Regions from separate parts of the Peribacillus sp. N1 genome, predicted to be linked through region 3. Evidence: a T-box and tRNA genes for the amino acid it is inferred to sense, from the RefSeq annotation. Region 3 holds a T-box; the other regions hold tRNA genes.
The links. A T-box is a leader RNA that pairs with one kind of tRNA and senses whether it is charged. The one in region 3 lies ahead of argS (arginine--tRNA ligase), so its partner is inferred to be a tRNA-Arg.

Region 1 (3,267 bases), on a different contig from region 3:
ACCTTAAAGGAACTTGGGGAAATGGTTTCTGGGGGAACAATCAGTAAATCCGGGATTAATCACCGATTACGTAAGATTGATGAAATAGCTGACAGGCTCCGTGGGGGAGAGGCTATTGCTGCGAAAAAATAAAGCTAACAGGGGAGATCAAGATGGTGGAAAAACAAGTTGAGGTAAAATTGAAAACGGGTTTGCAGGCGCGGCCGGCAGCTCTTTTTGTACAAGAAGCTAACCGCTTTCATTCAGATGTTTTTCTTGAAAAAGAAGGAAAGAAAGTGAACGCAAAAAGTATAATGGGGTTAATGAGCCTTGCCATCAGTTCTGGCGTGACCGTGAAGTTAATCGTCGAAGGACGCGATGAAAAAGAAGCGTTAGAGGCATTGGAAGAGTTTGTTCAGCAAGAGGGTTAAAAGAAAAGGATGCTTAAAAGAGCATCCTTTTTTTTCATTATGCAAAAAAGCTCCGGAAGTCGCTAAAGGCGTTCTCCGGAGCCGGTTGTTGCATGATTATTTAGAGTCTTTTTTATCATCAAGGATGCTGCGAGTGATGACTTTGTCGATCAAGCCATATTCAAGAGCTCTTTCGGAAGTCATGAAGTTATCACGTTCCGTATCTCTTTGAAGGACTTCAATAGGTTGACCAGTACGTTCTGCCAAGATTTGGTTCAGTTTATCTTTCAAGTGAAGGATACGGCGGGCAGCAATTTCAATCTCCGTAGCTTGTCCTTGAGCTCCTCCAAGTGGTTGGTGAATCATGACCTCACTGTTTGGCAACGCATAACGTTTGCCTTTTTCACCAGCGGCCAATAGGAAAGCACCCATGGAAGCGGCCATACCGATGCATACTGTGGATACATTAGGTTTGATATATTGCATAGTATCGTAAATGGCCATACCGGAAGTGATGCTTCCGCCAGGGCTGTTGATGTATAGAGTGATATCTTTTTCAGGATTTTCCGCTTCTAAAAATAGTAATTGAGCAACAATGGAGTTGGAAACATTATCGTCAATTGCACTTCCTAGCATAATGATCCGGTCTTTTAATAAACGGGAGTAAATATCGTAGGCACGCTCCCCACGACTTGTTTGTTCGATAACTGTAGGAATTAAATTCATGTTCATTTCCTCCTTCGATTAAGAGAATCATTTAAATTCTTTATGTATGTATGATACACTTTTTGGTCAATTTAGGTCAAACAAAACAAACCCTATAATGGATAATTTGTTCGACAATTTTCTGGCTAAGGCTCCTTTCCGATAGATTACTTTATATATTATGCCGCACAGGGATGAATTTCCACATTACCCATAATACCCAAATGACGAAGTTTTAAACCTGATAACCCTTGCAAAGGAAGGGAATCTATCATATAATGAAGTCTGTTGAAAAAATATTTTCTATTACGCCCTCGTAGTGCAACGGATAGAACGCAAGCCTCCGAAGCTTGAAATGCAGGTTCGATTCCTGCCGAGGGCATTACCAATCTTCTACTTAATAAAGTGGGGGATTTTTTATTGGTCATTTTTAAGAGGGGCCCTAAAATTTTTGGCGAATTCACTCGATTTCCGTAATATTCCATCGGATCCTGTAATGTAAGCCCTGTCTTGAAAATATACGCGCACACTATTGAAAAATGGTGATTTTTCAATAAAAGTAGTTGTTTAATTTGCATTTCTAACATATAGTATTTAAAACAAATAAACTATTCAGAAAAAAACGTAAGCGTTTTCATGGGTTTTTGTGTAGAATTTTCTCCTGATAATGTAAAATGGAGTGGGGGAGGGATGAATCGATGAGTATGAATATGAAAGCAGGACTTTTTCAACAGCAAACATTAAAGATGGCAATGACGCAGGAGCTTATGCAAGCTATTACATTGCTGCAATATTCCTCGCAGGAGCTATCGGCTTTTTTAGAAAATAAAATGGTGGAGAATCCATTACTGTCCATAGATCAGCCAACATCGGCTTTATTTCAGCCAACTTTTGACCGGAAAAAGGGAAAACGGACTCTTAAGAATACGTATGATGCCAACTATTGGATTGAACAGATCAGTGAAGATACTATATCGCTTGAACAGCATATCATGTCCCAGGTGAATCACCAGCAACTTACCGGTGAGCAGCAGAAGGCGTTGCTGCTATTAATTCATAACCTTGATGAAAACGGTTACTTGAGGACTGAGCTGGATGACATATGTATCCCTGGTATATCTCGGATAGTTTTGGAAGAAAGCCTCACAATTTTACAGGAACTCGAGCCGCATGGAATTGGAGCGAGAAATCTTCAAGAGTGCCTTTTGCTTCAGGTGCAAGCAGAAGGGGTGAACCTGCTTGCAGAATCGATCATAGAAAACCATTTCCTCGATTTTGCTGAAAAGCGCTGGAAAGACCTAAGTAAGAAAATCGGTGTTACAATGAAGGAGATTCAAGAAGTATTTGATTATGTCCAGACATTGAACCCGCGACCCGCATCACTCTTTTTTCAGGAAAAACCTTCTTATATAGTGCCGGATGTGGTCGTGGAAGTTCGGGATGGTATGCTGCTTGTCGGGAATTATGATGGTAACACACCTAATCTTAATGTGGATAAAGGGTATTTAAACCGTATGAAGAGCCATAAGGATCAGGGGGTTCAACGGTTTATCCAGGATAAGTGGCAGGAATACCAATGGATATCCAGAGGGATCCAACAGAGGAAAGAAACTATATTGAAGGTCATTCAGTGCATCGTCGATAAACAGCCGGCGTGCTTTCATCATGGCCTGAACTATTTGAAACCGATGACGATGAAGGAAATCGCCGACGAACTTGGTATACATGAGTCCACAGTAAGCCGGGCGGTCAAAGGGAAATACGTGCAGACACCATTTGGCACGATAGAGATGAGGATATTTTTCACTACTTCTTTACAGTCAGTCGGCCTTGATGAGGATATGTCGGGCATGCAGGCAAAAAAGAGCCTTCAGGCAGCCATCAATGGGGAAAATAAACAAAAGCCGCTCTCGGATCAGGACCTGGCAGAACGGTTGAAAGAAGAGCATGGAATTATCCTGGCACGCCGAACCGTTGCCAAGTACCGGGAACAATTAGGGATCCCTTCTTCATCTAAACGAAAAAGATATGATTGAAAAGGATGAGTGGTTTTGGAATCAAATGCGTTTGTTTTATATAGTAGGGATAAATGCCCGTTATGCGATAAAGCCAAGCAAGTGCTTGAAGAAGTGAAAGAGGAATCAGGCATAGGCTATAAAGAAATCGATATCCA
Region 2 (3,267 bases), on a different contig from region 3:
AAAGAACGTAATCATGATAAACGGTACCCAAAATTTGATTGATTTCTTTTTCTTCATATTTCCGCTCATTTTCAAATCGGTTCATAATTTCTTGAAGAATGATCAGCCTTTGTTTTTCCTTTGGCGGGAAAGACTTTAATGCATCCTGACTGCCTTTAGGGAAGTATTTTTTCAGTACAGCCACCTTTTCATCCTCGGTAACGTTATAACGATCATCAACCATCGTCGCTTTTTGATGAAGCGGGATAAATGCCGGCGCATGTTCATCTTTATCTTTCAAAAGTTCCATCAGGGCTAAAAACAACTTAGCCTGACGCTCTTTCTCTTTCAACACAAAACGATGGTTCCGAATGGTGGACGGACTGCCTATCCCCATTTCCTCCTGAACCTCAGCATCATTCTTCCCTTGGTAAAATAGGCGAAGAAGGCGGTTTTGATGGTCCGTGAGACCTGTAAGTTTTTTATCGAGATCGATCAAGTATTCAAAAACGGAGTTGTGTGCATGTTCAATATGAATCCGCATATACCTCTTTGCTTCATAAAGAACCCCATCTTTCGGGTATACCACCCCCTTTTCAACTGCATTTCCGCACAGCAAACAAACATATTGGTTCTCACCTTCTATATACCCTTGTTTAAGCTCATCCTGAGATGCGCTCCAAAACATTTCAGCGTCCTTCATAAAACAAACACTTCCCTATAAAGTTTATAATATAATAAACATAATATTAATTCGTTTGCATTATGTCAATGTTTTTTCTAATTTAACTCCAGCAAAGTATCCAAAGATGAACTCGATGGCCAGAGGGCTTCATAACATACAATACAGCTGACAGGCGCTACACCATCCATTAAACGAAACGATCCCCCTGACACTATGCCGTATAGCACATTGAATAATAAGCTTAATTTCCCCAATAATATGCTATATAAGCGTGAATAAGCTTTAGAGGAGGATATATATTGAAAGATGAAAACAATGCAATTGTTCCATCAATCCATAACACCGATTTACACAAGGCAATACAACATTTATCTGAACAATTCAAGGTATCACTGCCAGAATTACGCGATTCGATTGAATTACTTATACAAAACCAATCAAGTGGGATGCAGCTTAGTTTAGGAGATGATAAAAGTTCACCCGTCGAAGAATTGAATACGGCAATAATCAAAAACCGTGAAATCATTAAAAAAAATCTCCAAACATTAAATAGAATTTGATATAGAAAAAAGGCATCCGATTATGGATGCCTGAGTTTGTGGAACATATGAAATTCCTAATATAAGTCCTTCGTTGAGCTCTTTAAGTATTAGCTAGGCACAAACTTAAGTATTCCTTCCAGATAAACACCTTGCTCTTTTCGTTTGCATTCCCTCAACTTGATTCTTCCTTCTTTTTCTAACTCCTTGGCTAATTGGACCACTTCTGTTCCATCTTCGGTTATTTCGACTGAGAAGAAATTGCCCCGAGTGGAAGTTTGAATGAACTTGAATAATCTATCTTTATTCATTTAAACATCTCCTTATTTATAACAAGTTCGACATAAAAGGTCATCCACCTGCGATAAATATGAAATAAAAAACTTCTTGTCGTCATACGAACTTTAACAGTTAAAAGGATAGCAAATTTAAATTACCCTCATTGTCTTAAGCCAAAAGTAAAAAAGCCAAAACCTTTGAAGGTTTTGGCTTTTTTTAGTAGTGTCCCAGGAGAGATTCGAACTCCCGACCGACGCCTTAGAAGGGCGTTGCTCTATCCAGCTGAGCTACTGAGACGTTTATGATATAAGTTGCGGTAAAACTTATGTATTACCTTAACTGTTCCCTTAGGACACTTCTTATTATAGTAGGATATAAAAAGAAAGTCAACGCTTTTTCAAAAAAAGTTTTTTCTTTTTTAAATAACCAGGAAGCGGGGAAAAACGCTTCCTGTTCATTATACATGAAGTCATTCCATTTGATAAGCATTTCTTAGTTCTTCAACGATTTTTCCTTCAAGGTCATAATAGATGATTTCAAGTTGGTCATTTCCGATTTCCAAAATGGCATAGGTTTTTTCTTTTCGTCCACGCGGCTGACGAATGCTTCCCGGGTTGATGAAGAGCTTGCCGTCAATCAATTCAGAGCCTGCAGCGTGGGAATGACCAAAGCAAACAATATCCGCCCCTGTTTCTTCACTTTTATAAGATAGGTTCATCAAGGTCATATTTATGTTATAGAGGTGTCCATGTGTAAGGAAGAAACGCTTGCCTGCGATGTTCTCCACAATGTCATTCGGATATGCCGAATCATAGTCACAATTCCCGCGTACGGCTAAGAACCCCGACATGTGAGGGTCATTTCTTTCCAACTCTGAATCACCGCAATGGATCATGGCTGCAACCTCTTGTTTATGACGGTCGGTAATCATGCTGATTTCATGAGTTAAGCCATGACTGTCACTCATTATTAGCACTTTCATCGTCACATTCCTTCTTCCCTTTTTAGAAATAGATCAAGTTTTTCATCTAGGGCCCTCAATGCATTGGCACGGTGGCTGATTTTGTTTTTTTCCTCTTTTGTCAATTCTGCGTTTGTTTTACCCTGTTCCTCAACAAAAAAGATGGGATCATAACCAAATCCATTCGCTCCTGAAGGCCGTTCTGTAATCAAGCCTTCCATCGTTCCCGATACCGTAATCGTTTCCTGGTTGGGTGACGCTAGTGCCAATGCGCAATAAAACCTCGCCGTTCTATCCTCTTTTGGCACGCCTTCCAGTTCCCGGAGGACTTTTTCCGTGTTCGCTTCATCACTCTTGGACTCTCCAGCATAGCGCGCAGAATATACGCCTGGACGGCCCTCCAATGCATCTACAATCAATCCGGAATCATCAGCAATGACAAAACGGCCTAGCTGATGGGCAATGGCCTCTGCCTTCAGGATCGCATTTTCTTCAAATGTCGTCCCTGTTTCCTCAACATCCGGAGCATCCGGTACATCAAGAAGTGTTTTGACTTCATATCCTTTAGCAGAGAATAAGCTTTCGAACTCCTTTGCTTTCCCTTTATTTTTCGTTGCAATTATTACTGTCTTCATTTTTCATTTCACCCTTTTTCATTTTATCGGCATGTGAGCTCTTTTCGGGCTAAGAAAGAATTTGCTGTACTCATTATATGTTAAGCCGCTTATTCTCCAGTGCCAAACGGACGAATTCAACGCTGCCTTTCATGATCAATAACGGCTGCTGAATTTTCTAGATAAGTTAAGTCTAACACAACTCCCTCA
Region 3 (3,267 bases):
TTAAAAATAGATTTAACCGTAAAGGCGCTAGAAAGAAGGAAAAAAATAATACGTATTTGACGAATGCATTAATCGTCGTTTTAGCGGCATTGCTTTGCCTGGCAGTAGGCTGGCAGTCGTTCCTTCTTGTACAAGGTTCCATTTTCATGATTTCTGGTTCAGTCGGCATTTGGCTGTTTTACGTCCAGCATACATTTGAGGACTCTTATTTTGAAGAAAATGAGGAGTGGGAATATGTATTGGCAGCAGTGGAAGGAAGTTCTTTTTATAAACTTCCAAAACTGATGCAGTTCCTCACTGGTAATATCGGTTACCATCATGTTCATCATTTAAGTCCAAGGGTACCTAACTATAAATTGGAAATGGCGCACAACAATACGCAGCCTTTAGAGAACGTTCCAACGATTACTCTTGCGACAAGCTTGCGCTCACTCCGGTTCCGTTTATGGGATGAGGAATCCAAGAATTTTATCGGTTTCAAAGATATAAAATATTTAACGAAAAAAAGCGTTCCCGCTCAAGTGAAATCTGAACTGTAACGTTCATGTATCATACCAGACTCCCTTAATAATCCTCGGATTTGGGGGAGTCTTTGCTTCATATAAGGAACTCGATAAAGGAGAGAACTTAAAATGATTCGAATTGTCATTGCAGAGAATCAGCAAATGCTGTTAGAGGCAATAAGTTCTCTACTCAATCTTGAAGAAGATATAGAAATTGTCGGGCAAGCCGGTAATGGAGAAGAGGCGGTGGCTCTTGTACACCAATTACAGCCTGATGTGTGTATCATGGATATGGAGATGCCTGTAATGAGCGGACTTGAGGCAGCAGAAGCATTAAGGTCAATTGAATGTAAAGTGGTCATTTTAACGACATTCCGAAGGACTGGTTATTTTCAACTCGCACTAAAGGCTAATGTAAGTGGTTATTTATTGAAGGATAGCCCGGGTGAAGAGTTAGCTTGCTCGATTCGCAGCATAATGGATGGCAAGCGAATATATTCCCCAGAACTTATAGATGAGTCTTCCAGCAATAATGGCCGGGAAATGGGAGTGTTAGGTTTGTTAGCCGATGGTCAATCAAAAATTGAGCCGTCTAATCAGCAAAGCGGCACAATTGGAACAGTAAGGAAATATTTTTCCACCATCAAAGATAAAATCAAGTTACCGGCTGGTTAGGATTTGTTTCTTAAATCCTGTTGACACGTTTTTTTAAATTGTGTACGATGGATTAAATTATAATATTGAAAATTCTGTGATAAAGAGAGTAGTTCATTTTGAAATGGAAAGCGAGTTAGGGATGGTGGGAGCCTAATGCAGGACGGATGAATGAAGCGCACTTTGGAGAAATTTCTTGAACCGTTTAGTAGGGAATATCGGGGAGTCACCTCGTTAACAATGGAAAGTGGTCACAATTTGTGGCAACTAGAGTGGTACCACGGGAATTCATGCTCTCGTCTCTTATTTAGAGGCGGGGGCTTTTTTGTTTAGGAGGGAAAATGACGATGAATAAACCAATTGCAGAATTGATTTCAACTGCTTTGAACAATGAAATGCCAGCTAGTGAAATAGAAAAATTAATGGAAAAGCCAAAATTGATGGAATTAGGCGATGTCGCCTTTCCATGCTTTACTCTTGCGAAAAAATTCAGAAAGTCGCCTCAGGTGATTGCGTCTGAAATAGCCCAACAATTAAATAGTAAGTTGATCCAAGAAGTGAACGTTGTGGGTGGTTATCTGAATATCTTCGTCAATCAACAGCTGGTGACGGAAAACGTGCTGCAAACGATATTAAGTGAAAAGGATCAGTATGGTTCGATGCAGCCTGTACAGGAAAATGTCGTGATTGATTATTCCTCCCCGAATATTGCCAAACCTTTTTCCATGGGGCACTTACGCTCAACGGTCATAGGGAATGCACTGGCTAACATCGCTGAAAAAAGTGGCTACAATGCCGTGCGTATTAATCATTTAGGAGATTGGGGCACGCAATTCGGCAAGTTGATTGTCGCATATAAGCTGTGGGGCGACAAAGAGGCAATCGAAGCTTCGCCGATTCAGGAATTATTGAAGATCTATGTGAAGTTCCATGATAGAGCCGAAAGTGATGAATCGTTGAATGAACAAGCACGAGCAAGCTTCAAGTCGCTTGAAGATGGGGACGAGGAAGCACTGGCATTGTGGAAATGGTTCAGGGATGCGTCTCTAAAAGAGTTTGAGACGATTTATGATTTATTGGGCATCCGTTTTGATTCCTATGCCGGCGAAGCGTTTTACAATGACAAAATGGATGCGGTTGTCGGGGAACTAAAAGAAAAAGGCTTACTTACCCTATCCGAAGGTGCCTATGTCGTGCAATTGGAAGATATGCCGCCTTGTTTGATTACGAAAACGGATGGTGCGACACTTTATGCCACGCGTGATTTAGCTGCCGCCATGTATCGTAAAAAACAGTATGAGGCGAAGAAAACATTTTATGTTGTCGGAAACGAACAATCCCTGCACTTTAAACAACTCTTTAACGTCATTGAAAAAATGGGGTATGAATGGTCAAAAGATTTGCAGCACGTAGCTTTTGGCATGATGTTAAAAGATGGTAAGAAAATGTCGACTCGTAAAGGGAAAGTCGTGCTCCTTGCGGATGTATTGGCAGAGGCGATCGAAACTGCGAAGCGCAATATTGAAGAAAAAAATCAAGCGCTTGAACAGAAGGAACTGGTTGCAAGACAGGTCGGTGTCGGAGCGGTAATTTTTAACGATTTAAAAAATAACCGCATGAACGATATTGATTTTTCATTAGAACAAATGATGAATTTTGAGGGAGAAACAGGTCCATATGTACAGTACACATATGCGCGAATTTCCTCATTGCTTGAAAAAGGTGAATTTAACGAGCAGGCCATCCATTTTGACGCTTTAGGTGAATATGCGTGGCCAGTCATCCAGCTGCTGGAGCAATATCCGAGCATTGTCCAAAAATCGTTTGAACAAGCCGACCCATCACAAATCGCGAAATTCAGCTTGCATTTATCGCGTGCATTCAATAAGTATTATGCACATACAAAAATTCTAGTTGAAGACGAATGGAAACAAATGAAACTCTCATTCGCTTTTTCCGTAGCGATTGTATTGAAGGATGCGCTAAGTTTATTGGGAATTTCCGCGCCGAAAAAAATGTAAAGGTAAAATGAAAGAATCCATTTTTAACTTTCAAAATGGATTCTTTAAAATCTTATTCAATGACATCAAACCATAAGGGGGATTTATCA

Region 1: it has a tRNA-Arg gene. The T-box ahead of argS (arginine--tRNA ligase) is inferred to sense a tRNA for this amino acid. The anticodon was not compared.
Region 2: it has a tRNA-Arg gene. The T-box ahead of argS (arginine--tRNA ligase) is inferred to sense a tRNA for this amino acid. The anticodon was not compared.

The regions. Positions count from the first base shown of each region.
Region 1 is NZ_BAAHZO010000003.1:240,996-244,262, reverse strand. Features, by position in the region: gene whiA (DNA-binding protein WhiA) at 1-132, shown strand, start outside; gene ACYP5M_RS14130 (HPr family phosphocarrier protein) at 153-410, shown strand; gene clpP (ATP-dependent Clp endopeptidase proteolytic subunit ClpP) at 507-1,115, opposite strand; tRNA gene ACYP5M_RS14120 (tRNA-Arg) at 1,405-1,476, shown strand; gene rpoN (RNA polymerase factor sigma-54) at 1,793-3,130, shown strand; gene ACYP5M_RS14110 (glutaredoxin family protein) at 3,140-3,267, shown strand, end outside.
Region 2 is NZ_BAAHZO010000002.1:270,089-273,355, forward strand. Features, by position in the region: gene ACYP5M_RS09740 (DUF2087 domain-containing protein) at 1-682, opposite strand, end outside; gene ACYP5M_RS09745 (hypothetical protein) at 964-1,224, shown strand; gene ACYP5M_RS09750 (hypothetical protein) at 1,314-1,514, opposite strand; tRNA gene ACYP5M_RS09755 (tRNA-Arg) at 1,706-1,779, opposite strand; gene ACYP5M_RS09760 (metallophosphoesterase) at 1,952-2,464, opposite strand; gene ACYP5M_RS09765 (XTP/dITP diphosphatase) at 2,467-3,078, opposite strand.
Region 3 is NZ_BAAHZO010000004.1:516,132-519,398, forward strand. Features, by position in the region: gene desA (Delta(5) desaturase DesA) at 1-539, shown strand, start outside; gene ACYP5M_RS18415 (response regulator) at 633-1,178, shown strand; T-box leader at 1,246-1,464, shown strand; gene argS (arginine--tRNA ligase) at 1,499-3,178, shown strand; gene ACYP5M_RS18425 (SET domain-containing protein) at 3,231-3,267, opposite strand, start outside.